DNA from 3 places in the Dyadobacter subterraneus genome. Region 3 is predicted to be linked to each of the others. Evidence: riboswitches for the same ligand, from Rfam matches in the RefSeq annotation. Region 3 holds a riboswitch; each other region holds the start of a gene.
What was found. Region 3 has a riboswitch for thiamine pyrophosphate ahead of thiS (sulfur carrier protein ThiS). Riboswitches for the same ligand answer to the same signal wherever they lie in the genome.

Region 1 (10,127 bases), on a different contig from region 3:
AGATTATCTTCCGTTATCACGGTTTTAAATAATCTAAATACTTCATTTCTGAATTTTATTGAAATAGAATTTTTGAAGAATGACAAGTTCAGGGCAGCCTATGAAAAGTCTCCAAAGGTTTTGGACGGATTGAAAAAGGAACTGGAATTATTAATTGTCGATCTTAAATTCAGCAGTTTCGAAGCCGCTGTTGCTTCCAATATTGTAGAGCCGCCAAGCCTTTTTACAACCGATATTGACGATTGGAAAAGAAATGCCTTTTCGGAATTCAAGAAAAATATTCTGTTCGGGAATTTTGAAGAACCACAGTATATGAATCAGGCGATCGATAAATATTCGCCCGAAGAAAGAAACCGGATATACAAACCGCTTTTCACCGCAACTTCGTCCGACCGCCCGTTTAAACTTTTTCTGATTGATGCCAAAGGGAAAAAACTAAACCTGAGAACGCCGGATAAGAGTTTTACCGATTTGTATTTTCCAAAAAAAGCAAAAGTAAAAAAGGAGAAAACTGTTTACCGTTTTGCCAAAATATATGCCAAAATCGGAGGAAAGGATGCATCAGCTGATTTGAGCAAAAAGGATATTAAAAAGGTTCTTTTGATCGAAGAAATGGAACATGGGACATATCCTTATAGTCCGGATATCATTAAGTATGACGAAAAATTATATGTGCTTCATGATAAGCTGAATTGTGAAGTGAACTTTGAAAACCAGGCTTATGTAATTGCATTCCAGCCTTTGGATATTTGCGTTTGGGGAACGACGAGAGAAGAAGCTGAGGCAGCATTCAATTTTACTTTCCACGCCTTATACCAAAATTTTGGTTTGGAACAGGATGAAGTGCTTTCAAACGAAGCCATTATCCTGAAAAATAAATTGTTGACCATCGTTAAGGCAATCAAATGAAAGCAAGAAAAAGTAAGGATATACAGAGAGCATTACAAAAACAAGGTTTTGAATTATTCTCGGAGAAAGAACATCACCAGTTGCATTATCTGGTTGTTGACGGGAAAAAACAAGCTGTTTTTACATATCTGGGAAAAGCACCGCTAAGTCCGGAATTGATGGAAACAGTTTCCAGTCAATTGAAATTGACGGATGGAAAAATGGCAGACAGCTTTTTTTCTGGTCGGTTGAATGGAGAAAAGTATATTGAAATGTTGAAGGAAATGGAGCTTTTGAGTTGATATCGGAGCGTTAATTATTACGGTGCTCCGCACCTTATTTCCACTTCAGATTTCATATGCTACAAATATCACAGTGCTCCGCACCTCTCTGATAATCGTATTTTGTGGCAATATCAATTTTCCAGGATTAATGTGCAGAGCATCAAAATATTTTTAGAAGATAACGATGTAAGTATTTATTTTAAGGTACAGAGCACCGTAATACTTCTAGCCAGGAATTGCAAATCCGAAGGTTTAGGTGCAGCGCACCGAACTATTTTAAAAGCAAAAGAGAACGCCATAGACGTTCTCTTTTGCTTTTAAATCCTTTGTAAATTTCTAAAAATGGAAATTCACTCCAACTAAAAAATTGCGTCCTGCCTGCGGGAAATAGAAATTTTCCTGTGTCAAAGCACCTCCGCTGATATACCCGTAAGTGTATCCATTCGATTCATAACGTTCGCTGAAAATATTATTGAGCAGAAAATTAAACGAGATTTCTTTAATCCATTTCGGCTTGACCGTGTAAGTAAGGCGTAGGTCATTTGTGAAATAAGCATCAAGACGACGCGTTTCAGTCGAAGTATTATCAAGATATTGTTTGCCAACATACTTGGTCAATAAAGCAAATTCCAGGTTTTTCTGCGGACTGTAAGTAAACTGACTTCCTACAATTACATTCGGAGAAAACGAAATATCCGACTTTCCATGATTAACCATATCATAACCGCCGGTGTCATAATTGACAATATACTCGGTGAAATTGGCAATTTTATTCTGGCTGAATGTTGCGTTGGCATTCCATTTCAAGTGTGAATTAAAAGCAACGGCTCCTTCTAGCTCAATTCCTGTCCGGTAGCTTTTTGGCACATTCACACGGATAGAATTTCCAACATCATTAATCTGGCCGGTTAGTACCAGCTGATTTTTGTAATGCATCAGATAGTAATTTGCCGCTACCATCCATTTTCCCTGTTGCAGACGAAATCCGGCTTCGACGTTATTTAGCCTTTCACTTTTTGGGAAAAGTCGGGTTGTGGAAGCTGCAAAGTCGTCGCGGTTTGGCTCTTTATTACCAACACTGTACGAGGCATAAACAGAACTTTGCGGCGCCAATTGATAGGTTATACCTGCTTTTGGGTTAATAAAGGAATATGACTGGTCAAAATTCATCTGGACCATTTCATTATCCTTGCCATCAATTTTATGACTTACGCTGCGGTATTGCAGATCACCAAAAGCATTTAGCTTTTCAGTGAATTGATAGTAAAGTTTTCCATAAATATTAAAATCCTTTTTGACGCCTTTGTTGAAATAATAACGTTGTTCGTTTTCAGTAGCACCGGCATTTCTGGCCCAGACAATTTCTCCATAATGATCACCGGTATAATAAGTATAACCACCACCAACACTGGCAGTCAGCTTTTTGAAACTGTTATAGTCCAGCGAAAATGTGGAGCCGTAGAAATAATTGTCAAGCCATCTGCGGCGTATCAGATCCGTTCCTGAAATGGTATCACTTCCTGAAATTATATCAGGCAAATTATAATTACTGAAACTGTCATTTTTACGATACTGCTCATAATAACCAAGACCGCGCACCAGAAAACCGTTAACGTTTAAAGTCAGATTATTAGAAAGCGTGTGAGAAGTTACAACCTGGTAATGATCCTGACGGTAATTATCAACCTCGTTTTTATAGGTGTAGGAATTGTAAGTTCGGTCGTTGGAATTGATCAGGTTTTGTGCATCCTGCTCATCAAGTCCGTTGCGATTGATATAAGATAAAATCCCTTCGCGGTCGCCCCTGAGTTTTGCCTCCGGAACACCATTCCAGGATTGGTAAGTTCTTTCCTTTCCCGAGAAAACATTCACCCGAACAAAACTTTTTCCGCCAAAATAGGCTCCTGACAAATAGTAAGAATGTAATTCCGAAGAAGCCCTGTCGACAAAACCATCCGAAGAAACGCGGGACAAACGGGCGTCAAATGTGAATTTATCCTTGATTAAACCGCTGCCAACTTTGAAGGTATTTTTAAAAGTATTAAAAGAACCATAGGAATTGTTAAGCTCCGCATAAGCTTCCTTGCGGAATTGGTTGGTGCTGATATTGACCGTTGCGCCGAAAGCACCAGAGCCATTTGTTGAAGTTCCAACACCACGCTGAATTTGAATACTGCTCACGGAAGAAGCGAAATCCGGCATATTAACCCAGTAAACGCCCTGACTTTCGGCGTCATTATAAGGAATTCCATTCACTGTTACATTAATACGTGTTGCATCCGTACCACGAATTCTGATTCCAGTATAACCAACTCCGCCACCCGCATCACTTGTACTTACCAATGAGGGTGTGAAATTTAGCAATACAGGTAAATCTTGTCCAAGATTTTGTTTGTTCAAAGCCTCCGCAGTCACGTTGGTGTAAGCCATCCCGGTTTTATCAGTAACGCGGGTTGCATTCACAATCACTTCATCAGCCTGGAATGTGCTTTTTTGCAGTTTTATTTCAAGCGGCTTTCCATCGCTAAAATTGGCAGTTTCAAGTTTTATCGTTTGATAGCCAATGTAAGAAATTTCCAATATGCCAATATTATCGGAGATATTTCGAAGCGTAAATCTACCGTTGGCATCAGTAGTTGTTCCGCGGATTTCTCCTGCGCGGATAGTAGCGCCGGGAAGTGATTTTCCATCTTCCTGATCGGTAACCTGACCAGTTAGTGTTTTTTGAGCAAAAACAGATATGCTCAGTAATGTGCTGATAACGAGTGTTAAAAGACAAGTCGTAACGTTTCGCATTGCGATCAATAATTGTTACGAACAGGCAAGGGGCCACCTATCCTTTTGGTTCAATAAATATAATTATTCGATTCAGCCGACTTTATTGAGCTTGAAAATCAATATGTTTTTGTTGATTTTCGCTGGTCCTAAGTTTAGCTTTCTCTTCCTACGCCGGCATTATCCGGATCAGGTAATATGGGTATGATCTCAGCCCGTTAGGTAGGGCACCCCTTTGAGATTATGATGTAAAGTTAAGTGGTTTGTAGTGGGGAAACAAGGGGAAATTACTGATGTTAATTTTTGATTTGCAAATCGCGAATCGTAAATAAGTGTGCTAATATCTTCAATCTGCTTGAATAATAATTGGCCCCAGCGCCAGTTGTCCAGATTTTAAATGATTATTAATTTGATCCGAAAGTTTAGTTAATTCAGAGTAAATATTGATATGTGCTGTTAACACAAAAGGTGATCGTGTATTTGGAAAATTTTTGCTGATGTTGGAGATTTTTGTCGAAGGTTAGCAAAACGTCAAAATTATCTTCAAGCATTAACTTCAATAATTCTCCATTTTTCACACCATTCCACTCTTTATCCCGAACGGTAAAAACTTCATGATCAGGAAAATCAAGCTTTAAACGCTTAGGTAAGTTTCATCAAGCAACAGTCGCATATAGCTGCTCGATATTTTTGGAAGTAAGGAATTTATTTGCTGTTTCAAGAACTGCTATAGCCTGGCTTTTGGATACAGTCGGGAAATCTTCTAAAAAATCATCCAATGAAACACCCGCTTCCAAATGATCAAACAGCGTTTCAACAGGCACACGTGTTCCCGCAAAGACAGGTTGACCGCCTAAGATATCTTTGTCTATTGTAACGAGTGTTTTAATTTCCATACTTAAAAATAGTAAATTTTAGTTAATAAATGATTAATTCAAATTTACTTCTCCACCAAACTCAACCACTCCTTCACCACACTTTTCAAAGTTTTTTCTTTTGATTTCACATCATCCAAATCCTTAAAAACCACCGTTCTTCGTCCATCTTTGTAATCTCCTTCAAGAAATCCTGTTGTGTCTTTAACCCTGGCGCCGCTTGGGAAAACGAGCATGATTCTTCCTTTGTGCAGGTTCATTACAACGATATCTCTTTTATACTCCTTCGGCTCAAACGGTTTCATTTCGCCGGTATAATAAAAGCTGGGATTATTCCATTTGATATGTTCAGCAATTTCTTTGTCGGTACTTAAAATGATTTTTCGTATCGCTTCAATCACTTTTCCTAATTCAGGATCCAGTTTTTGAATATGTTCTGTGACCTGTTCTTTATCTGAAAGTTTGGGAGGTTTTACGGGTGTTTTCTTTTTAGATTTTGAATCTGCTTTTGCCAGGTTTTGTTCAATTCTGTATTTTGTGATTTTTGCTACCAAATCAAGCGGCAGTGGTTTGTCAAATGGAAACTGGACCGATCCTTTCGCACCTTTATATCCTGACAATTCTTTCTTAAAAGCTTCCAGTCCGCGGGGTGCGGGATAAAATCCAATGTGATTTTTGAAAGCAGCATAATGAACCAGATTCCCATTCAAAGTAAATGTCGGTATTCCATAACCGATTTTTTCTTCCGCATCCGGTGCAACTTTCCGGATTGTCTGACGCATTTCTTCCAAAAGCTTTTGGATTTCCTTTGGAAAGGCGGCGATGTAGCTGTCAACATCAGGATTGTTTTTTGTCATGGCTGTGTGAGGATTAAGGTCAAACAATATTTTTACAAATGTGTAACCGACTGAATTATAGAGGTTTTATTTCCCGTCAAGATTAAAATTTGTTAAGAAAAATACAAAAAATTATCGAAATGTTAATTTGTATCTGAAACTCAGACAAAAAAAGCAGCACAGAATTGAATCAGCGCTGCTTCAGATATTTTTTACAATTAATGAATCAGGAGTCTTTAAGCTGGGATTAGTTATTGGGTTTGATATAATTTTTCAAATGATCATACACATACATAAGCTGTCTCCTACTCCCATCCCTTTTCTTTTTCAATTGAAATAATCCTGAGGTAATCAAAGAATTTCCTGTGAAATTTCTCTGTGATAAAACAAGATTTCTGGTTGTGTCAATGAGCAGAAATTGTCCGCCATATCCATCTGCCCAGATTGTGTTATTATCTTTATCCAGCCACCACAGATAGGAATAACCGTCAAACGGCCACATACTTTCATCAAGGCTATCAGTATACATTTTTGTACTTTCTTCAATCCATTGGGCCGAAACAATTTGCTTATTATTCCACTTCCCTTTTTGCGCTACCAATGCACCAACTCTGGCGAAATCACGGGCGCTGAGAAACATCCAGTAAACCCGGTAATCAGAATTGTCGCTCCGGACCGGCCATGGATTTCCGTAGACAATATTTGAAGGTGCAAATTCCTGCATTCCTAGCGGTTGAGCCAGGTACTTTTCCATAAACTCACCAATTGTTTTCCCTGTCTTTTTTTCAAGAATAGCACCAAGGACATTGAAATCGAAATTATTATAAAAGAAAAATTCTCCCGGTTTGTATTGCTCTCTTTTTGGCCGGTGCGCCTTTGCAAAATCAGTTTCGGCTTCCGCCGGAAGGTATACGCCCGAGCGTGCCATTAATAAATCCCGGATAGTCGCAGATTTTTCCTGCGCGGTCAGTGGCATTTTACTTTCATCAATTCCTAGCTGGCCCAATGTTTCATTCAGCGTCAAAAATCCCTTTTCTTTTGCTATACCAAATAAAACGCTCATCATACTTTTCCGGGCGGAATGGCAGTTGATAAGTTTTTCAGTATCACCTGCTTCCAGAATTATTTTTTCGTTGTGCAAAACAACCACGGCCTGGGCATTTTGCGCAGTATCTGTGATGAATTTTGATAAATTGTTTTTTATGGCTGCTGGCAATAGCGAAGATTGGGGAAGTTCTGTTCCGTAAGTGCTTTTCTTATACCAAACTCTCGGTAATAAAGTATAGATAAGAATAGTAACCAAAACTATAAGTAAGGTCCACAACAATTTTTTAGGCAGGGCTTTCATTTGAGGATTTTTATCAGGATAATATATAACTAAAATTGGTATCGCCCTATAATTCAATCTTATAGGTTATGACCCAAAGCTCCGGTTTTATCTGCTTTCCGATTTTTTTCTTCCAGAAATTTATATGTCCTGTGCACGGCCAATGATTTGTCCAATTTCTCAAAAAGCTTGTCATTTTTAAAAGCATACCAATTGATTTTCATCAAATACAAACTGACATATGAATCCAGGTGGCCGGCAATGTATTCACCCGTTTTCCTGACAAGATCTTCTTTTTCAATGGCTTGTTTGTCAACCCAATAATTTAGACTGTCAGCATTTCTTTCCTTACGTGCACGTTTTTCACCTTGTGAATAATCATTAATTCGCTGATCATAAGGTTTTTGTAGGCTATCCTCAAATAATTTCCATTCCGGATTGCTTTTGGAATTTGTTACAATGGATTTTGAAACATCCGTAGTATCCAGTTGAATTTTTGTCCCGGATTCCAGAAAAAAAAGAAGTGATCCTTTAACCTGTGAAATATGCAGTTGATAAAGATCGGGCACAAGATCATTAGCAATTTGGAGATTAAAAATGTCAGAATTGAGCTTAATGGAATGTACAATTGCAGCAAATCCTTTTTCCCGGGTGAGTAAAATTGCCTTTCGTCCCATGAATTCTTTTGGGGCTACGATCTGAATTTTAACATTTTGAGAAAACGTCGATACCGGAGAAAACAAAAGAAAAAGTAGAGGGATAAGGTATTTATTCATTTTCCTGATCGTATGACTTATTATTTTTCTTTTGTATGAATCACTTCATCTATATTTCCCAACAGCGATTTTGCCCCGTTGTCGTCCTGCAACAATTGCCAGATCATAATTCCTCCTGTTTTCTCCAAAGCTAGTGCAGTTTTTTTACGAATTGTTGGAATTCCGTTGTAATAAATTGTACCGCCGTTTACGTTGAATTCATCTGTTTGAACAGCATTTGGATAATTGAGCAAAAGGGTTTTCCACGAAATACTTTCAGGTGCTGTTCCTCCAAAACCATATCCATAAAACGGAACGCCCAGACTCAGTTTTTCTTTTGTGATACCACGTGTTTTATTCCAATACTCAACATCTTCGACGGCCATTTCATAAGGCGCATGCGGACCTGGTTTTGATGGATTCCACGGACCGGTTCTGTCGTAAGACATGATATTGACAAAATCGAATTGTGCCAACGCTTTATCGGAAAACTGATCTTTGTAAACCGTTGCGATAGCAGCAGTTATCATTTTGTTTTTAAGTTTTAACTGTGCCGCCAGATCGATTACAAAGTTTTCATAATTTGCATCAATAAGGTCGCCTTCCAAGTCCACATCAATGCCATCCAGATTGCTTTCGACAGCCAGATTTACAAGATCTGTTATCAGTTTTGACTTTTTATCCCCAATTAAAAACGAAGGATAATATTTGGGAGCGCCTCCTCCGCCGATGGATGCCATTATTTTGACATTTTTTGAATGCGCAATTGCGGCAACTGCGTTCAGATTTTCTGTTCCCTGCAAGGTTCCGGAAGAATCAGGATTGATAAAGGCAATATTCAAATGCGTTATTTTACTATAATCAATGGTATTAGCGGATTGTACCAGATTTTCCCTCCCCGGTAAATAGCCGATGACTCGGAAGGTGGATTTGGAATTATCGATCGTAATTGATTTTTTACTGCATGATATTAATAGAAAAAGCAACCCGCAAAACAGTATTGAAATAACTGAAGTGAAAGAAATATTTTCCAGGTTTAACTGTTTTATTTTCAATGAGCATTTCATGATTCAGTTAATTTACTTTTAGTCCTTTTGCCTTGATTTTGGATAATTTCCGTTCCGGAAATTTAAACAAAAATCAGTTTTTGATAAACTACAAAACGTAGAAGTGAAAAACAAACAGTTTCTCGTCGCCAATTTACGTGCTTGAAAAGTCAAATCAATTTTAGATTAATCAAATGCAATTTTTAATTTTACCATCGGTTAATATTACAAAGCTTATTGATAAGATTCTATTCTTGTCATTTTGCAACAAATGTTATCATGGTATAGTATTTGTAGCAAAAAGGGCTTCATGCAAGCGCCAGATTCGCTGTAGCGTATTGGCTTTTACCAATCAGATTGAGAATACCAGACAAATGCATATTTTAGTTACCAGAGTGGATGCGATCGGAGATGTTGTTTTGACCCTTCCTCTTTGCGGTTATATAAAACAAACTTTCCCGGGCTCCAAGGTTGCAATTTTAGCAAGAAAATACACCAAACCGGTGGTAGATGCCAGTGATGCGGTAGACACTTTCATTGATTATGATGAAGTGTTTGCGATGCCTAAAAAAGAGCAGACAGCATTTATCAAAGCGTTTAGATTTGATGCGATTTTGCACTTGATAACTCAGCCCGATCTGGCCAATTTGGGCAAAGATGCTGGCATTCGTAAAAGGGTTGGTACCATTAGCCGTCCTTACCACTGGGTTACTTGTAACAGGCTGGTATGGTTACGTAGAAAAGTATCCGACGATCATGAAGCTAACCTTCACTTTCGACTGCTTCGTCCGTTGGGAGGTGGTAAAGCTCCTGACAAATTGTGGGAATATTATCACCTTAAAAATTTCGCAGCTTTACCGGATGAATTTTCGGCATTGCTTAAAACGGATAAGTTCAATATCATTTTGCATCCGAAATCCAACGGAAATGCATTGGAATGGAAATTAGATCGTTTTTCGGAATTAATTGATTTACTTGATCCCGAGCTTTTTCGTGTATATATCACAGGCTCCGAAAAGGAACATCTGGAATTAAAATCCTGGCTGGAAACTTTACCAAAACATGTTGTAGACTTAACGGGAAAACTCCCGCTTGATCAACTAATTTCTTTCATACATGATGCCGACGGGCTGGTTGCCGGAAGTACTGGTCCAATGCACCTCGCAGCAGCAACAGGAATAAATACCCTGGGTTTATTTCCAAAAAACAGACCAAAACATGCCGGAAGGTGGGGTCCAATCGGACGTCGGGCAAGCTTTATACAGACAACCACAGAAGATCTTGACAGTATTTCGGCAGAGGAAGTGTTGCAGGAAATAAAAAAATGGGAAAAGATTACAG
Region 2 (10,127 bases), 4.5 Mb from region 3:
TGCCGGCGGTACATCGTTGATCGTGACGGTTTCTTTATAACGAATCAAACCCTCTTCTTTTTTATCTACCGACGATTTTTGACAGGCACAAAGCAGAAATCCTCCCAACAAGATAAAGTATATTTTTCTCATTTTTCTTCGTTTTTAATAAGACTGATAAATATTAAAATTGGTTGTAATTACCTCTCATTTTTGATAGAAATATTTATTGATAAAATATAATAATATTTCATGAACGAAGCATGATGATTTCTTATTGATTTGATTGTTAATTATTTAAAATAGAATTTTTGCCGGCTTAAACCTTTGGCTATTTGGTCAGTCCAACAATAAAATACGTTCTTATGAAAGATTTAAAAATAAGTAATGACGTACTTCATTTGTACCGCAGAGCGGGGTTTGGAGGTTTGCCGGATAGAGATATTTCTATCAAAAAAGCGCTCAGCCAACTTTTTCACGACAGCGAGAATTTCACACCGATTGAAACGGTAAGTAAAGAATCCGAGCCGCCGCTGATGAGCGAAGGAATGATGTCGCCCGACCCGGATGCAGTGAAAAAAGAAAAGATGAAGAAAAACCGTGAAGAAATCCGGGAACTGAATCTGGCATGGATGTCCAAAATGGCAAAAGCTGAAACAATACTACGGGAACGAATGTCACTTTTTTGGCACGGCCACTTTGCTTGTCGTGTGCAGGATTCTGCTTTTGTGCAAAGCTATCTAAACACGATACGGAAAAATGCACTTGGTAATTTTGGTGAAATGCTGATGGCAGTTTCAAAAGAACCTGCTATGCTTCAATTTCTCAATAACCAGCAAAACAGAAAAAATAAACCGAATGAAAATTTTGCCAGGGAAGTCATGGAACTGTTCACGCTTGGCAGAGGAAATTATACTGAGAAAGATGTAAAGGAAGGCGCAAGGGCATTTACCGGTTGGGGATTTAATACCAAAGGTGAATTTGAATTCCGGGAAAAAGTACATGATAGTGATACGAAAAATTTTCTTGGCAAAACCGGTAATTTTCAGGGTGAGGATATTATCAAAATTCTCCTGGAACAAAAACAAACGGCAAGATTTATAACCGCTAAAATTTACCGGAATTTTGTGAGTGAAATTCCTGACGAGAAACGAATTGCTGACTTGTCTGAGGACTTTTACAAATCCGGTTACAACATCAGCCAGCTGATGCATAACATTTTTACAGCCAAATGGTTTTATGATGATGCCTCAAAAAACATGTTGATAAAATCGCCGGTTGAGTTGGTTATTGGTATTCAGCGTACATTAAATGCAGATTTTATCAATAAAGATCCGGTTTTGTATATCCAAAAAGTTTTGGGTCAAATTCTCTTTTATCCTCCCAATGTTGCTGGCTGGCCTGGAGGCAGAAACTGGATTGATAGTTCAAGTTTACTATTCAGGATGCAGCTTCCGAATTTGATGGCGGGCGTTACAACGCAGAAAATACAAGCCAAAGAAAGTGGCGATGTGAATGATCAGACAGTGAAGAAGAAAGGTGAAAATTCTAAAATCGATGTCGATTGGGATCAATGGGCAAAACGTTTTGAAACAATTGATAATCAGAAATTACCTGATTTTTTATGCGGGACATTGCTGGCAGTAAAACCGGCACCAACAGTTATGGCTGTAATTACGGGAAAAGAAACCGCTGTTGCCGACAGGACGCAGTACATAAGGAAACTGACATTAGCCATTATGGGCTTACCTGAATATCAAATCAGTTAATTTCATTAAATAAAATCGAAATGAAAAGACGTGATTTTATAAGAACTTCGCTTTTGGCAACAGCCGGAACGATGATGATTCCACAATTTCTGAAAGCGCATGAAGCTGGAATTTCCGCAGATCCAAATGGAAAGATTCTGGTTGTAATCCAGTTGTCTGGTGGCAATGACGGATTGAATACAGTGATTCCATATCGCAATGATATTTATTATCGGGAACGACCTGTTCTGGCGATTGAAAAAGAAAAGATATTAACGTTGAATGATGAAATAGCTTTAAACCCTGCATTAGAATCTCTCCGCAGACTTTATGATGATGGCCGGGTCAGGATTTTGAATAATGTAGGGTATCCAAATCCGGATCGATCACATTTCCGATCCATGGATATCTGGCAAACAGCGAGTAATGCGGATCAATATTTAAATACCGGCTGGCTTGGCCGTTACCTGGATTCTACCTGTGCAGGCTGCGAAATAAAACCGCATCATATGCTCGAAATTGACGATACGCTAAGTTTGGCAATGAAAGGAAGCAAGGCAAACGGATTAGCCATGCTGGATCCGCAAAAGCTATATCGCCAAACAAAAAACGGAATGGCCGGGAATCTTGCGAAAACAATCCATCATTCCGAGGATGATCATGATCAGGTAAGTTATTTATACAAAACACTGGCGGATACCGAATCCAGTGCAGATTATCTATATCAAAAAGGTCAGGTCAAAGGAAGTTACAGCGATTATCCGGATACTGAACTGGGAAAAAGTTTGAAAACGATAACTGAATTGATTGTTTCCGGTGTGGATACTCAGGTTTATTACGTTTCACTTTCTGGTTTTGACACGCATGTGGGACAAAGAAATCAGCAGGATAAATTATTAAAACAATATGCCGATGCGGTAAGTGTTTTTGTTGATGACCTGAAAAAACAAGGTCAACTGGACCGGACAATGATCATGACTTTTAGTGAATTTGGAAGGAGGGTAAAACAAAACGGGAGCAACGGAACGGATCATGGGACGGCAAATAACGTATTTCTGATCGGCGGTCCGCCTCGTGGTTCCCTAGTGTATAATGAAGCTCCGAATCTGGTGGATCTGGATGGTGGCGATTTGCGTTACACGCTAGATTTCAGGGATTTGTATTCCTCTTTGTTGAAAGATTGGCTGAATGCGGATGATGTGGCGGTTTTGGGAAAAAGCTTTTCGGGCTTGCAGGGGTTGGTTTAGGTTTCACAGAGGGACACAGAGCGGACTCCGCGCGGTTAAAAAGGGAGGGACACGGAGGTTTTGTTTTGAGATTGACCTTCCAGTAATAACTTTTTGTTACCCGTCGGACGGCGGAAAAAGCCGTCCGACGGGTTGCCCGTTCCAAAGTTTATTTCACTAGCCACCCGTCCGACGGTTTTTTCTACCGTCGGACGGGTAACAAAAAGTTGCTTATGAAGATGGAATTTGAATTTTATAAAAAACTCTATGTATCTCTTCTTAACCCGCGCGGCGTCCGCTCAGTGGTTCTCCGTGTAACCTATCAAATTACCAAAGAAAAAACAGTACCCTTCCCAACCTCAGACCTCACATTCAATTGTCCGCCATGCTGCTGCAAAATCTGACGGGAAAGACTTAGTCCAATACCTGACCCCGTTTTCTTCGTGGTATAAAAAGGGATAAAAATATTGTCAAGCGCTTCTGGTTCAATTCCATCACCATTATCTTCCACTTCAATTACCGTAACGCCATCCGTCACATAAGCATTGATAGAAATCATCCGGCTGGTTTGCGATGTGAAGGATTCAGAAGCATTTTTGATCAGATTGATCAGAACCTGCTGGATCTGTGCGCTGTCTGCTTTGAGCGAAAGTGTTTCCGGCTTGATATTAATTTGCCATAAAACACCAGCTGCTGTGAGGTCAGTTTGCAATAACTGCATCACATCATGGAGCAATTCTTTAACGGCTAATGTGGAAAAATTTGGTTTTGGTAATGTGGTGAAATCGCGGTAGGCATTTACGAATTGCATCATGCCTTTGCTTCTTTTTTCCAACGTTTGAAGCGCTTCTTTAAGGTCACCAACAGCTTCGTGATTTGAAGTACTTGGTTCAATATCTTCATTAACAATCAACCGCATTGTTCCAACCAGTGAGACAATCGGTGTCATGGAATTCATGATTTCGTGACGTAAAACACGGGTAAGATTTTGCCACGATTCAACTTCCTGTTGTTGAAGTTCAGTCTGGATATTTTGCAAAACCACAATCCTGACCCACTTTCCATGCATTTGAATAGCGGCTCCCTGCAAAGCAAGAGGCTGGTCTGCCGGCGTACGGTACAATTCACGGACACCGGAATTCAGATTGGCCAGCAATTCGTACAATCTGGGATGTTTATCTTCCAGTTCGCTAAGCTGGTGAAGCCGGTAAATGCCAAGCATCCGTAAAGCTGCGCTGTTGATAATATTAACCTGGCCAGTGCCGTCAAAAGTGATTAAACCAGTTCCGATATGCTGAACAATTGTATTCAGATATTGCAAACTGGCTTCTTTTTCTGCCCTTGCCTGACGAAAGGCCTGTAAAACTTCATTAAACTGCTGATTCAATTCCCTGAAGGTCGTACCCATGGTATTGTCCGCCCGGAAATTGATCGTAAAATCAGAATAGCGAACGGATTCCAGAAAATAGATTAGCTTTCTGTTCACCTTCGTTACATAATTGTAAAGTAAAGAAGCCTGAACAAAAACCACGATCGAGCCCAAAATATAGATCAGACCTTCATTGGTATGAAATTCAACCAACCGGAACAAAAGGATAACTGTCAGAATAATAACTGTTATCCGGACGGCAATCATAATACTGAAATGGCGGAGACCGGTCATGCTGATCTGATTTTTCTATGGCTAAGGAACTCTCTTTGAAGAAAATTTTTCTTCCGGACTAATATCGCATTTATTCTTAAACTCCAACCGCCAGAATATCAAATTCTTCCAGTGAGCGCAATTTGTAATGGGCAAGATCAAATTTCGGATCGTCGTAAACTTCCGGATTTGGAACACAAATAGTGATCATTTTAGCAGCATAAGCAGAACGAAGACCCGTAAAAGAATCTTCAAATGCAATACACTCATGCACAGGAATTCCCAGTTTTGCCGCCGTCGAAATGTATACTGCCGGATGTGGTTTGGTATGCTCTTCCAGTTCACCAGAATGCCAGGTATCAAAATAATCAATGATTTCCAGTCTGCGCAAAACCGCCTCAATCAACTCCATATGAGAAGCAGAAGCAACGGCCAGTTTTATTTTTTCAGCATGAAGGTTTTTGATCAGGTCAATCGCGCCGGGCATCGCTTTGGCGTTTGCAATAATGTTTTTGTGTGCGATAGTTAAAATATCATTTTCAAGTTCAGCGCGGTCCGGCGTGTTCCAGGGCTGAATGCGGTAGCAGAATTCCAGAAATAATTTTATCGACAAGCCGGTTGTCTGAAGTTTCAGGTCGTGTGTAAGTTTGAAATTAACTTTTTGCATCACTTCGGTTGCCGCTTCGGTCCAGATTGGTTCTGAATCGATAAGCAATCCATCCATGTCAAATATTGCCGCTTTAATCATTAGTAAAAAAAATAGAAATTTAGATGTGAGATAGCAAGGATAAGAAAAACCGGTGTTAAAAACACTTTCAGTTTTTAATAATGACCAAAACTACTACATTCGCAGATAAGAATGGCTTTAGGGGTGTCCGAAATTGGACTGAGAAATACCCTTTGAACCTGAAACAGTTTGTACTGTCGTAGGAAAAAGCGTTTAAACAGAAGTTTTCACTTTTGTTATCTCAATTCCGGGTACAGCTGTCCAGGCGTCCATTCGTTTTGTTTTCTTACAAAACCCGGTAAAAATGAAATTAAATCTTGCAGAGAACCTGACTGAATTAAGAGCAAAATCGCCTCTTGTTCATAATATTACAAATTTTGTTGTGATGAATTACACCGCCAATGCGCTCCTGGCGATTGGTGCTTCTCCGGTTATGGCGCATGCTGTGGAAGAGGTTGAAGATATGGTTGCCATTGCCGGCGCTTTGGTAATTAACATCGGAACGCTTTCACCGATCTGGGTGGAAGGAATGAAAAAAGCGATGCTGGCTGCTGTGAAATTTGGAAAACCCATTATTCTGGATCCGGTTGGTGCAGGTGCTACGGCTTACCGGAATGTTACACTTTCAGAATTATTGAATACAGCGTCTCCCAGTTTAATTCGTGGAAATGCTTCTGAAATCCTTGCTTTGGCTGGAAGTAACATTCAGACAAAAGGAGTTGATAGTACGGCAAATTCGACGGATAGTTTGCAAGCTGCGAAATTGTTAAGCGAAAAATATGGCTGCGTGGTTAGTGTGAGTGGTGCGACGGATGTGATCGTGAGCGGTGAAAAAGTAGCTTACGTTGATAATGGCGTTTCGCTTATGACCAAAGTTACAGGTATGGGTTGTTCTGCTTCAGCCATTGCGGGAGCATTTTTCGCAATTCAGGAGGATGGTTTTGAAGCGGCCATTTCGGCGGCCGCGATGATGGGTGTTTGTGGTGAAAAAGCATTTGAAAAAACAAAATCACCGGGGTCATTTCAAATTGCGTTTTTGGATTCATTATCGGAATTGTCGCCGGAAGAGCTGGTGGAATTGGCGGTTGTAAGGTTGTTATAGTTTTTGATTAACGTTAGAATTTGGTCAGCAAATAATGTAGAGAAATTGGTTGAATGATTATGTCACCCCGTCGGGGTTGTAAAAAACAGATCGTAATATCTTTTCTATAAAAATGTCATCCCTTCGGGATTTTAACCAATTGACTTTCTATGATTTGGGCAATGATTCGAAAAATCTTTTCCAAGACAATACGATTCATTCAATTGCAAGAAAAATATCAAATTCAATTTCGGATTGTACCATTTATGACTTTCAACTAGCCACAATCCCGAAGGGATGAAATTATTATATTAAAAAAATCTAACGAACCGTTCCAAAACCCCGGAGGGGTGACATAATACACTCAACCAACCTCCGTAAATTCCTGAATTACAAAAAATAGAATTTATGCAACTATACCTCGTAACCGATGAAAATGCCTGCCTCGGCAGAGACATATTCCGGGTTGTGGAAGAAGCCGTAAAAGGTGGCGTCACCATGGTTCAGCTTCGGGAAAAATCTTTGGGAACCCGTGCTTTCATTGACCGGGCGAAAAAGATGAAAGATATACTTCATCCATATCATGTCCCGCTAATCATAAATGATCGGGTAGATGTTGCATTGGCCTGCGATGCTGATGGTGTTCATGTTGGACAAAGTGATATGCCTTATGAAATATTAAAAGATTTATTGCCGCCAGATAAAATAATCGGTCTGTCAGCTGAAACAAAAGAAGATGTAATTGAGGCTGAAAATCTTAATTTAACTTACCTCGCCGTGAGTCCATTATTTTCAACTCCTTCAAAAACAGATACTTTGGCGCCCTGGGGAATGGACGGTTTAAAATGGGTTAAAGCGCACAGCAAAAATCCACTTGTGGTGATCGGCGGACTAAATGAATCAAATGTTGTCGAGGCAATTTCCAATGGAGCAGAAGGCATTGCAGTTATTTCAGCCATTTGCAGTGCGGCTTCACCTTTCAAAGCCGCGAAATTTTTAAAATCCATGATTAACAACACTAATAAAATATGAAGCGCTATCCCACAGTACTCACCATTGCCGGATCCGATAGCGGGGGAGGTGCCGGAATTCAGGCCGATCTTAAAACAATTGCAGCTTTGGGTGCTTATGGCACTTCTGCGATCACGGCATTGACTGCGCAAAACACAACACGAGTCAGGGCCATTCATCCGGTGCCAGGTGCGTTTTTGAAATCTCAGCTGGAAGCCGTTTTTGAAGATATCATGATCGATTCAGTCAAAATTGGTATGATCAATACCGTTGAGACGGCCGAGATAATCGCAGAAATTCTCGATCGTTTTAAGCCCGGATTTGTGATTTTTGATCCTGTAATGGTTTCAACAAGTGGTTCAAAACTGATTCAGGATGAAACTATTGATGTTTTGTGGAAAGAATTATTTCCCCGCGCAGACTTAATTACACCGAATCTGGATGAGGCTAAAATTCTGGTTGGAAGAGAAATCGGTAATACGGATGACATGGTAGTCGCTGCTGAGGAAATGATTGAAAAAGGTTGTCAGGCCGTTTTACTAAAAGGTGGACATTTAATCGCTCCCAAATTATTCGATGTTTTTGTTCAAAAAGGGGAGAAACCTCAGATTTTTGAAAGTGAGTATATCGAAAGTAAAAACGTCCACGGGACTGGCTGCACACTTTCTTCTGCCATTGCAACTTATGTCGCGCTTGGAAATTCACTAACCGAATCCATCCGTTTGGCCAAAATTTATATCGCCGGAGCGATTGAAGCAGGGAAAAATATTACAACCGGCAAGGGCTCCGGTCCGCTAAATCATTCATTTTCTCCACAAGTAATGCAAATCCGAAATTACGATAATTAACATCCTATGAAATTTACAGATCATCTCTGGAACGAGGCATTACCAATTTATAATAAAATTCAGGATCATCCTTTTAATCAGGAAATGAAAACCGGAACATTGCCGGTTGAAAAATTCAAATTCTATATTTATCAGGATTCATTATATCTCGCTGATTTCGCGAAGGCACTTGCAACTGCGGGAACCAGGGCCGGAACAAGTCAGGAATTGCTCGATTTTCTTCAATTTGCCCAAAACGCGATCATCGTTGAGCGAATTTTACATGAAAGTTATTTCAAAGAATATATCATTGATTTTGATAGCGGAAAAGCTCCCGGCTGTTTTGCTTACACCAATTACTTGTTGTCCGCAGCGGCTTATGAATCCTTCGAAGTTTCGGTAGCAGCTCTACTTCCATGTTTCTGGATTTACAAGAAAATCGGCGACTATATTTATGCACATCAGAGTTCTCCAAATCCATATCAAAACTGGATTGACGCTTATGCAGGGGAAGAATTTGCCGCATCCGTTGAAAAAGCGTTGTCGATTTGTAACAATCTGGCGGACAATGCTTCGGAAAATGTGAGGAAAAAAATGACAGAAGCTTATATAATCGCTTCCAAACTTGAATACGTTTTTTGGGATAGTGCGTATCAGCTCGAAAACTGGAAGGTTTAATAAAAATTGCGTTTTCTAAATTGCAGGCGAACGCTCTTATTGCTATGCTTTGCCACTTTTGGAACGGTTATTTTAATTGTGTGTGTAATTCATATTCATCACAGACTTAAAATTAAATAGTTATGGAAAAGAACCTTCAAAGTTCGGAAGCAATAAAAAAATTAAAATCATTGGTTGAAGATATTCGTTTTTGCATGTACACAACCTATGAGAATGGTAAAATCGAATCGCGTCCTATGACCACTCTGGAAGTAGATGAGGAAGGAAATGCCTGGTTTTTTACAAGCAAACAAACTGAAATCGGCCAGGAGACAGGAAGTGGGGAAGAAGTTACTTTGATTTACTCACATCCGGGAGATAATACGTATCTAAGTGTGACAGGTTACGCTACAATCGTTGAGGACGAACAGAAAAAAGAAGAATTGTGGAGCCCGTTATCAAAAGCCTGGTTTCCGGAAGGAAAGGAAGATCCAAATCTGGTAGTGCTTAAAGTAACTACGGATGAGGCCGCATATTGGGATAGCCCATCTTCCAAAATGGTTGTTTTCTTTTCAATGGTAAAAGCAGCTGTTACCGGACATCAAGGTGATCCGGGAGATCATGGAAAACTTAATCTGGCTTAATAATTCAGCTGAATTATTAAGATAGTATATTAAATCGCCAGTCAGAGTTTGTTCATTATGACGAACTTTTGACGGGCGATTTTTCTATATGTGATAGAGAAAAAAAATTTTTAGATAAACATCTAAAAAAAAGACTTACACAGCGTTTATTATAAAAAAACGCTGGAAATAAGGTAATTAACCTCAATCCAGCGCTCTATTATGAAGGAAAGGAAATACTATTCCTGATTAGCTTCTTCGTTTACATACGTTTCAGCCAGTTCGGTTAATTTATGATCTGTCGTTCCCTCCTCATCCAATGTAGTTTGAAGAATATTGGCTACGTCTTCATGACCCAATGTTCTTGCAATGTTTCTAAGCGTTCCGTAAGAAGCAATTTCGTAATGCTCAACTTTTTGCGCTGCCATAATTAATCCGCAATCGCGTACCATTGTGCCTTTGTCAGTGCTTTCCGTAATTTCGTCAGCTTCTTTCAGTAATCCGTTCATGGCTTCACATTTTTTCGCCTGAGCTTTTTCGCCGATTATTCCGAAAATTTCTTCCAGGCGACTTGCATGTTCTTCCGTTTCCGTTGTATGTTTTTCG
Region 3 (10,127 bases):
TTGGCAGCTAACAAATTGGACTGACCGATATATTGACCTGGCGTAATACCTGAAATATTTTTCATTTCCCGAATCAAATGCGCCTGATCGAAGAAACCACAGTCGTAAACTAAATTGGTAAGTGAGTTTAGAGAAGAAGTATTTGTCCGAACCAATTTTAAGAAATGCTGAATTCTGGTAACTCCTGAGTATCGTTTTGGTGAAACTCCGATATGTTCAGCAAAACTTCTTTGCAACTGTCTTTCACTTATTTTTAAAAGAGAAGTTAATTCGGTAACAGGCAGATTACCATTGTTTTTATTTATTATTTGTATAGCCTGACAAGCGAGATTTAAAGAAAGATTTTGAATTTTAAGTTTAGCGGTCAGAAAATTTTCAATTATTTGAATTTGGTCAAATACATCAATTGAACTTACGATTTGATCTGAAATAATCTGATTCTCAACCGGATAAAAAATTTCAAGATCCAAAATCTGGTTTTTTAATTCAATCGCAGGAATACGTAATAATGAAGAGGAGCCAAAAGGATGGAAAACCACAATCAGCATCCCGATTTTACCAACTGAAATTATATTCTGGAAGGTTTCCGGCTGACCATAAATAAAAGAAATTGGAAGGATATCCAACTGTCCGTTTTCCAGATGTAAAAGTGGATCTCCATAATTGAAAACCATTCCCGTATTCCCATCTGCAAACATTCTGTGCTGCACATTCGCAGCGTGATCATTTTCGATAATCAGAAAATGTTTTACAATCTGCGAAAGCGACCGAGAGGGGAGAAGTTGCATGTAATTTAATTTACTATCCTTTTTTGACCCAAAAACTTTGACCCTGAAAATTACTTTTTGCTAATAAAGTTGCCGCCATGCGGCTTCGTTTTCCGGTCGTGCAATAAAATACAACGGTTTTATCAGCAGGGAAATTGGCAATATTTTCCGGTAATTCTGAAAGAGGAATATTTTCACCACCAATAAAATCTTCCTCAAATTCATAATTTTCTCTTACATCAATAAGGTATAAATCATCGGAGTTTGATTCTAATCGGTTTTCCAGATCTTCAAAAAACATTTCCTCAATTTTATTTGTAGAAACTGTTTTTGAAATAACAGATGATTTCTCAATTGGCATAACCGGAAATTCAGGTGAACGACTAAAACTGAACACATTGGTAGTATTTCCAAGTGCATTCAAAACCAGCAATTTTCCGGAAAGTATTTCGCCAAATTCGCAGATTATTTTGATGGCTTCATTGGCCATATAGGTACCAATAATGCCCGGCAAAATTCCGATCACACCGGCAACTTCACAATTATCACCTTCCTCAGCTTCGGGAAAAAGACAACGGTATGTTGGACCACCTTTATAATTGAAAACTGAAACCTGACCTTCAAAACGTAAAATGGAGCCAAAAACCAAAGGCTTATTCAAAGCGACACAAACGTCATTGGCAAGATAACGGGTTGGAAAATTGTCAGATCCGTCAATGACCAAATCGTAATTTGAAATAATTTCCAAAGCATTCGTTTCATCCAATCTTACAGGAATTGCAATAAGATTGACAAAAGGATTCATGACAGAAAGCTTCTCAACGGCAGTTTTCGCTTTTCCTTTTCCAATATCATCAGCGGAATATAAAATCTGCCGGTGAAGATTTGTAATATCAACGGTATCGTCATCAACCACACCAATGGTTCCAACTCCGGCAGCAGTCAAATATTGCAAAACAGGACAACCCAAGCCACCAGCGCCAATGACAAGCACCTTGGCAGCTTTCAGTTTTTCCTGCCCGGAAATTCCCATTTCTAGAAGCACTATTTGTCGACTATATCTTTTTCTTTCCTGAGACTCCACAGCTATTTGTTTCGGTGCTCTGCACCTTTAACATGTTTATATTATCCGGTTTTCTACAAGTATTTGGCCGCTCTGCGGCGACATTGAAAGCCTGGTGTTGCCGACTGAACATTCTATCATTCACTTATTCAATATTCAACATTGCATTACCTTATCCCAATCTTTCCAAACAGGCTCATATCCCTTAGACCTGATCATCGCTGCGATTTCAAACGGACTTCTTTCATCTGAAATTTCAAATTGCTCCAACGATTCAGGTTCCACTGCATATCCTCCCGGATTTGTTTTTGAACCTGCACTTATGGATGTTATTCCAAGTTGTACACAATGATTTCTGAACTTTTCAGACTCTCTGGTTGATAGAGAAATTTCTACTTCTTCATTAAACAAACGATAAGCACAAATGAGTTGCACCAATTCTTTGTCATTCATTTCAACTTTTGGCTCCAACCCACCCGAAAAGGGGCGAAGTCTGGGAAATGATAAACTGTAACGGGTTTGCCAATATGTTTTTTCAAGATAATTGAGATGTAAAGCTGTGAAAAAACTATCCGTCCGCCAATCTTCCAAACCAATTAAAACGCCTAAACCCATTTTATGAATACCAGCCTGGCCCAGTCTGTCCGGCGTTTCCAAACGGTAATTAAAGTTAGATTTTTTTCCTTTGGGATGGTGTTTTTTATAATCTTCTTTGTGATAAGTTTCCTGATAAATCAATACCGAAGTTAATCCAAGTGGAATCAGTTCAACATATTCTTCCGTGTCCAGAGGCTGAACTTCCATCGAAACCTGAGCAAAATACGGACGAATTAATTTTAAAACTTTTTTGAAATATTGTACATGTACGGTTTGATTCGCTTCGCCTGTCACCAAAAGTACATGATCATAGCCAAGGCTTTTGATCACTTTTACTTCCTGTAAAATCTCGTCTTCGGTCAGCGTTTTTCTCCGCACTTTATTATCCAGACTGAACCCGCAATAGGTGCAAATATTGGTGCATTCATTGGAAAGATAAAGTGGAATATAAAGCTGGATTGTTTTTCCAAAACGCTTTTGTGTCAACTGCTGACTTAGCTGCGCCATAGGTTCCAGATAGGTGGTAGCCGCAGGAGAAATTAACGCTTTAAAATCTTCCAGATTTCTTCGGGATGTATGTAAAGCGCGCTCAACATCGTTTTTTGTTTTGGAATAAATACTTTCCTTAACATCATCCCAGGTATATGTTTCGAATAAATCTTTAAAACTACTCATCTAAAAAGGCGGTTAACGGGCTGCTTGCCACGGCAAAATTTCCTTGTTTTCCTAATCTGGCATGGTAAGCCATTCTTCCAGCTTCTACGGCCATTTTAAAAGCAATCGCCATCTGAACCGGATTTCCAGCGATGGCAATCGCGGTATTGACCAGAACAGCATCCGCACCAAGTTCCATTGCTTTTGCGGCATCCGAAGGTGAGCCAATTCCAGCGTCGACAATCACCGGAACTTTACTCTGCTCAATAATGATTTCCAGAAAATCAATCGTTTTCAAGCCTTTATTGCTTCCAATGGGTGATCCCAATGGCATCACTGCGGAAGCGCCCGCATTTTCAAGTCGCTTGCACAAAACCGGATCAGCGTGAATGTAGGGAAGAATTACAAAACCCAGTTTTGCCAGTTCTTCAGTTGCCAGAAGGGTTTCAATAGGATCGGGCATCAGGTACTTTGGATCAGGATGAATTTCGAGTTTTATCCAGTTGGTTTCCAAAGCTTCTCTTGCAAGTTGTGCCGCAAAAACTGCTTCTTTGGCTGTGCGGACACCGGATGTGTTGGGTAATAAGTCAATAGACGGATGTTTGAGATGTATTAAAATATCATCGTCCGCATTGTTCATATCAACTCTTCGAAGTGCAACGGTTACCAATTCGGAGCCGGATGCGATGAGCGCCTCTTCCATCAATTTTGAAGAATTGAATTTCCCGGTTCCCGTGAAAAGTCGTGATGAAAATTCTTTGTCAGCTATTTTTAACATAGTATTTTTTTGATTTTGTAAACCACGTTTCGCGGATTTTCAGAATTAATAATTGAGCCGGAAATGGCTACTCCGTACATTCCGGTTTTGGTTATTGGTGCAACATCTTCTTGTGTAATCCCGCCGATTGCAATTATTGGAATTGATAAACCAAGTTCTTTTAATGACTTTATTAGATTTCTGTAACCTTCTAATCCCAAAATCGGGCTGAGATTTTGTTTGGTTGAGGTAAACTGGAAAGGGCCCAATCCTATGTAATCTGCTCCTTCGTTAATTCTTTTTACGATATGTTCAAATGTGTTGGCAGTCCCGCCTATAATCATGTTTTTTCCAACTATTTTTCTCGCCGTTTCAATAGGCATATCATTAAGTCCGAGATGCAGACCGTGAGCATTGATTTCTTTTGCGATAAATGGGAAATCGTTGATTATAAGTTTGGACTGATAGCTGTCACAAAGGACCTTGGCTTTTTCTGCAAGATTTAAAACGTCTTCAAAAGATTGATTTTTCACCCTCAGTTGTATCCAGCGACAGCCTGCGTCGAGTGCGGTTTGGATGCTTTCGAGGTGGGTGATTTCTTTGGTTTGGTTTGATATGAACTGGAGTTTTTCTATCATTTGATTTTATTTCTTGTGGATTGATTTCGATTACCCTAAAATCCCAGGGTATAAACCCCGGGCTAAGATATGTGACCCTGTTAGGGTCATGGAGATTACGAACATTTAGGTCATAATTAGGTTGTGCTTGTCCAAATGTTCGGGATGTGCCAAAGCCCAACGGGCTTACATATTTTAGCACCGGGCTTCGCCCGGTAGTGGTGTGATGCACGGTGTTATGTTGGTGTGATCCCCGGTGTGTTTGTTGATATGATTAATTGATTCGTGTTAATTGTTATGTTTCAGATTGATTGATAAAATTCACCAACTCCCGTAATTCCCGAAAACTCATAATAGCATTTTCCGGATTCTCCCACAACGTTCCCAAAATAGCGGCTCCGTCAAAATTCATATTTTCTATTTGTTGAAGATTTCGACGATTTATTCCGCCCAATCCAATAATTGGTATTTTTTTAATTTCAGGTTCAATGAAAAAATCATGACTCAGAACTCCTTGATAACCTGATTTTGAAATACTGTTAAACACCGGCCCGAAAAATGTGTAGCTGAAAAGCCCGGAAAGAATTTTCAATTCAGATAAATCATGAATTGAAGTACTTAGCAGAAAACCACCGGACTTTAAATTTTCCAGAATTTCCGTCGATACTGATTTTCTTTCTTTTTCAGTAAAATGAAGCCTTTTAATCCCAAATTCTCCGGCCAGATCATGGTGCTGGTGAATTGAAATTCTGTCGAGAAAATCCGCATGGACTTTACTTAATAAATTCCTAAAATCAGCCGGGTTACTTTCGGGTTTTCGGATATGTAAACACACCAATCCTTCCCTGAAAAGACTGTTTATTATTTCAGCCTCGTCAGGGATAAATTCAGGATTGGATATGGCTAATAGTTTCATTATAAGTAGATTTCGCTGCCTTTATTAGCAAATTCTCTTGCTTTTTCCTGCATACCTTCTTCCAGTGCCATTTCTTCCATCAAACCATTTTCTTCGGCATAATCACGAACATCCTGTGTGATTTTCATCGAACAGAAGTTCGGTCCGCACATAGAACAGAAGTGAGCGATTTTGGCACCTTCGGCGGGTAATGTTTCATCATGGAATTCTTTGGCGGTATCCGGATCAAGTGAAAGGTTGAACTGATCTTCCCAGCGGAATTCGAATCTTGCTTTGCTTAATGCATTGTCACGATATTGCGCTCCTGGGTGTCCTTTTGCCAAATCTGCGGCGTGGGCAGCGATTTTGTACGTGATCACACCGTCTTTTACATCTTTTTTATTAGGCAAACCCAAATGCTCTTTTGGTGTAACGTAACAAAGCATCGCCGTTCCAAACCAGCCAATCATCGCTGCACCTATTGCAGAGGTAATATGGTCATAACCGGGAGCAATGTCGGTTGTTAATGGTCCCAAAGTGTAAAATGGAGCTTCCTGACAATGTTCCAGTTGTTTTTCCATATTCTCTTTTATCAAATGCATAGGCACGTGGCCGGGGCCTTCAATAATGGTTTGGATATCATGTTTCCAGGCAATTTTTGTTAATTCACCCAAAGTTTCCAGTTCAGAAAATTGTGCGGCGTCATTGGCGTCTGCGATGCAGCCCGGTCTTAGACCATCACCCAAAGAAAATGCGACGTCGTACGCTTTCATGATCTCACAGATATCTTCAAAATGGGTGTAGAGAAAGTTTTCCTTGTGATGGGCAAGACACCACTTTGCCATTATTGAACCGCCACGGGAAACAATTCCTGTGATCCGTTTGGCTGTTAGCGGAATATATCTCAGCAAAACCCCGGCATGAATTGTGAAATAATCAACACCTTGTTCCGCCTGTTCAATTAGGGTATCCCTGAACAATTCCCAGGTAAGATCTTCGGCTTTTCCATTCACTTTTTCAAGCGCCTGATAAATTGGAACGGTGCCGATCGGTACAGGAGAATTGCGGATAATCCATTCCCGGGTTTCATGAATATTTTTTCCTGTCGAAAGATCCATGATCGTATCAGCTCCCCAGCGGCAAGCCCAAACCGTTTTCTCCACTTCTTCTTCAATGCTGGATGTTACAGCTGAATTCCCAATATTTGCATTGATTTTGACAAGAAAATTTCTGCCAATAATCATGGGCTCACTTTCCGGATGATTGATATTAACCGGAATTACGGCTCTACCCGCAGCTACTTCTGATCGTACAAACTCCGGCGTAATAAATCCTTTTGGTGTATTTGCTCCGAAACTATGTCCGGCGTGCTGATGTGCCAGAATTCCTGATTTTCCGTTTAGTTCTGCAATCTGTTCTTCAATCCGCTGGTTTTCACGAATCGCTATATATTCCATTTCAGCCGTAATAATTCCCTTTTTGGCATAATGCAGTTGAGAAACATTTTGACCTGCTTTTGCACGGTACGGTTTACTGATGTGGGCAAATCTTAAAGCATCCAGACTTTTGTCATTTTTGCGCTGTGTTCCGTATTCTGACGAAATGGTTTCAAGCTGCTCCACATCTCCACGTTTTAAAATCCAGGGAGCTCTTAATGGTTCAAGTCCTTTTTTTACATCGATTTCTATGTTGGGATCTGTAAATGGACCACTGGTGTCGTAAATGGTAACGGATGGATTTTTTTCAATCAATCCCAATTTTCCATGCACTTTTGTATCGCTAAGAGATACCTCACGCATGGCGACGGAAATGTCGTGTATTTTTCCTTTCACATAAATCTTCCTGGATTTTGGAAAAGGTTTTCTTGAAATTACTTCTGTGTCTGGTGTTTTTTCAGTTTTCATGGATGGAATAGCTTTTGGCTTTAAGCTGTTAGCCAGATGGATAGTTGAAAATTGGTTTATTCGTTCAGGATATTAGTTTGATTAACCTCCCTGTGTAGCTTTGATCAGGGTGATTTTATCGTTGGGATTGAGTATGTGAAGAGGCCATTCCTTTTTTGGAATAATGGCCTGATTGATCGCAATAGCGATTCCTTTGGAGGAATCTGCAAACAAGGAAGACAAAAGTTCTTCAACCGAAGAGCGTTCGGGAATTTCTGTACGTTGCTGATTAATGCTGATTTCCATTCTGAATAATGTTTTATGAGAAAAACTTCAGGAATGGACCTTGGAAAGATTCATTAAGATACAATAGCAGTATCTCTTACTTTTCCCTATCGGCAGTACTAACTGCATCAGGTTCAAAGGGTATTATCTCAGTCCGCATACGGGACACCCCTAAAGTTTCCGTAAAGCTATTGGAAAAATCGGAGTTTCAAAAAATAAAAGTTTAAAGCTGATTTTTGATGGTTGGGAAACTGTGAAAGTTTTGCTAATTATGAGGTAACTTTGAATTTGTCAAATTAACACCTCATAAAGAATCTGCTTTTAATGGATCTTATCATCAGAAATGCTGCTCCGAAAGACTTACCGGCTATACTGGAAATTGTAAATCAAGCTATTTTAGAAACTACTGCCATTTATGATTACGAGATCAGAACTTTGGAAGAACAGACTGCCTGGTTTGAAAAAATGATAAACGATGGTATGCCGGTAATTGTAGCTGAATTTGAGAAGGAAGTAATCGGGTATGGATCTTACAGTATTTTTCGTCCGAAAATCGGCTATAAATTCAGTGTTGAACATTCGATTTATCTGAATGACAAATCTCGTGGAATAGGAGTAGGAGGCAGGTTGCTTGGAAGTTTAATTCAGCGCGCAAAAGAATCCGGATTGCACACCATGATTGCAGGAATCGACGCCACAAATCGCGGTAGCATCAAATTTCATGAAAAATATGGATTTGTAGAAAAAGGATATTTGAGAGAGGTTGGCTATAAATTTGACCAATGGCTGGACCTGGTCTTCATGCAATTAATCCTGAAAGAAGATTAAATAAATTAGCCCTGAAAGGGCGTAATATCTTAGAATCGGGCATCGCCCGATTGATTTGGGATATGGGAATTATACAATTCCGAATTCACATCATCGTTCTCATAGGGCGTTGCCCTATCCTAAAATATGACGCCCTTTCAGGGCTATGAAAGGGCGTCATATTTTTAATGAGCTCGTCCGGTTTCTACATACGTGGCTTCGTCACCCGTAGGTTTTCTATGCCAATAAGATGCGAGGATTGATCCGGTAATATTCATTAATGGTCCAAAAACCGCGGGTGCCAAACCTACTGTCGCCATTTTTCCCATTTCCTTTGCTATTCCTGACGCCAATCCGCCATTCTGCATACCAACTTCAATGGCAATTGTACGACAATCTCGTTCGCTCATTTTGAATAGTTTCCCCGAGAAATATCCAAGCGTATATCCCAAAAGATTGTGAATCAACACCAGTCCTATTAAAGCCGGCCCGATCGTCAAAAGACTGTCCCTTCCTGCCGCCGTAATAATCACAATAATAAATGCAATTCCTGACATCGAAACCAAAGGCATTGCAGTATCCAGCCAATTTGCTTTTCCGTGAAACAATTTGTTGAAAATTAATCCGGCACCAATTGGCAGAATTACCATTTTAACAATATCCCACATCATATGCAGCATATCAATTTCAACAAAAGCACCGGCATATAATTTCATCAGCATTGGCGTCATTAAAGGAGCCAGCATGGTTGAAATTGCAGTAATTGTAATAGATAATGCAAGATTTGCTTTTGCCAAATAGGAAATTACATTGGACGCCATACCATTTGGAGAACAACCGATCAGGATAATTCCGGCTGCAATTTCAGCTGGAAAACCGCTGATGCTTGCCAGTGTAAAACCCAAAAGCGGCATGATTAAAAAGTGACTTGTAACACCGATAAAAACACCTCTTGGCATTTTTACAACACCAACAAAATCCTCAAAACTCATCGAAGTCCCCATTCCAAACATGATTATCTGGATTAATGGCGTAATCAGCGTTGCAAATTTGAAACCATCATATTGCTGAAAATATTGAGGATAATATAAAGCAGTAGTAACGGCTGCAAAAATAATCGTTGTATAAGTAAATCCTTTCAAAGTTTCCGACCCTCTGAAACTTATGGCCAATGCTAAGAAAAAGCCAATAAAAAACGGGCCCGCCTGAGCCAGATTTCCTGTTACTGTAAGATAAAGCGCTACAACCAGACACAAAATAGCAACACCAGATAGAAGCTTGTAAATATTCATAAACTTATGTTAATTATGCAATTTTAAAAAAGGTGCATTTTTAGGAAAAAAGCAGGAAATATGTATTTCTTACTTTTTCCCAAGACTTATTACCAGGTTCTTTTCTTCATGTATTCGTCCAGTTCAGAACGCTTCATTGGAATTTCTTTTGGGTTTTTATCCAGCCATTTCAGGAAATCATCTTTTAATTTGTCTGACCACTGACTATCAATTTGTCCCGGTGTGTATTTTCCTTCTTTCAACATCTGAATTCCGAATTTGTCACGGATCGCGATAAATTCAGCGGTTAAAACTACCTTTTCAACCAAATGCGCAGGGATGAAAATGATACCTTCTCTTTTGGCAAGAACTAGATCTCCCGGTAAAACAATCGCTCTTCCGATGCGGATAGGCGTATTAAGTCCCATTAAAACCACATCTTTCAAATAAGAAGGATCCCAGTCACGGACAAATGCGTTGAAACCTTCAATTTTTGACAAACCTTCCAAATCTCTTGCTGAGGCATCAAAA

Region 1: another riboswitch for thiamine pyrophosphate. It lies ahead of IEE83_RS30760 (TonB-dependent receptor); the one in region 3 lies ahead of thiS (sulfur carrier protein ThiS).
Region 2: another riboswitch for thiamine pyrophosphate. It lies ahead of thiM (hydroxyethylthiazole kinase); the one in region 3 lies ahead of thiS (sulfur carrier protein ThiS).

What each region holds. Positions count from the first base shown of each region.
Region 1 is NZ_JACYGY010000002.1:1,249,448-1,259,574, reverse strand. Features, by position in the region: gene IEE83_RS30770 (hypothetical protein) at 1-909, shown strand, start outside; gene IEE83_RS30765 (hypothetical protein) at 906-1,190, shown strand; gene IEE83_RS30760 (TonB-dependent receptor) at 1,509-3,968, opposite strand; TPP riboswitch at 4,097-4,192, opposite strand; gene IEE83_RS30755 (DUF433 domain-containing protein) at 4,604-4,843, opposite strand; gene IEE83_RS33495 (DUF1801 domain-containing protein) at 4,888-5,679, opposite strand; gene IEE83_RS30745 (serine hydrolase domain-containing protein) at 5,906-7,006, opposite strand; gene IEE83_RS30740 (hypothetical protein) at 7,066-7,761, opposite strand; gene IEE83_RS30735 (glycosyl hydrolase family 18 protein) at 7,782-8,807, opposite strand; gene IEE83_RS30730 (glycosyltransferase family 9 protein) at 9,161-10,127, shown strand, end outside.
Region 2 is NZ_JACYGY010000001.1:756,210-766,336, forward strand. Features, by position in the region: gene IEE83_RS03290 (hypothetical protein) at 1-132, opposite strand, end outside; gene IEE83_RS03295 (DUF1800 domain-containing protein) at 345-1,748, shown strand; gene IEE83_RS03300 (DUF1501 domain-containing protein) at 1,769-2,974, shown strand; gene IEE83_RS03305 (sensor histidine kinase) at 3,276-4,616, opposite strand; gene hxpB (hexitol phosphatase HxpB) at 4,693-5,343, opposite strand; TPP riboswitch at 5,453-5,545, shown strand; gene thiM (hydroxyethylthiazole kinase) at 5,627-6,424, shown strand; gene thiE (thiamine phosphate synthase) at 6,812-7,435, shown strand; gene thiD (bifunctional hydroxymethylpyrimidine kinase/phosphomethylpyrimidine kinase) at 7,432-8,262, shown strand; gene tenA (thiaminase II) at 8,269-8,919, shown strand; gene IEE83_RS03335 (pyridoxamine 5'-phosphate oxidase family protein) at 9,042-9,542, shown strand; gene IEE83_RS03340 (YciE/YciF ferroxidase family protein) at 9,761-10,127, opposite strand, start outside.
Region 3 is NZ_JACYGY010000001.1:5,257,973-5,268,099, reverse strand. Features, by position in the region: gene IEE83_RS22075 (helix-turn-helix transcriptional regulator) at 1-788, opposite strand, end outside; gene moeB (HesA/MoeB/ThiF family protein) at 802-1,851, opposite strand; gene thiH (2-iminoacetate synthase ThiH) at 1,987-3,102, opposite strand; gene IEE83_RS22060 (thiazole synthase) at 3,095-3,859, opposite strand; gene IEE83_RS22055 (thiamine phosphate synthase) at 3,853-4,476, opposite strand; gene IEE83_RS22050 (thiamine phosphate synthase) at 4,751-5,371, opposite strand; gene thiC (phosphomethylpyrimidine synthase ThiC) at 5,371-7,254, opposite strand; gene thiS (sulfur carrier protein ThiS) at 7,336-7,539, opposite strand; TPP riboswitch at 7,606-7,701, opposite strand; gene IEE83_RS22035 (GNAT family N-acetyltransferase) at 7,843-8,346, shown strand; gene IEE83_RS22030 (bile acid:sodium symporter family protein) at 8,511-9,617, opposite strand; gene IEE83_RS22025 (RraA family protein) at 9,707-10,127, opposite strand, start outside.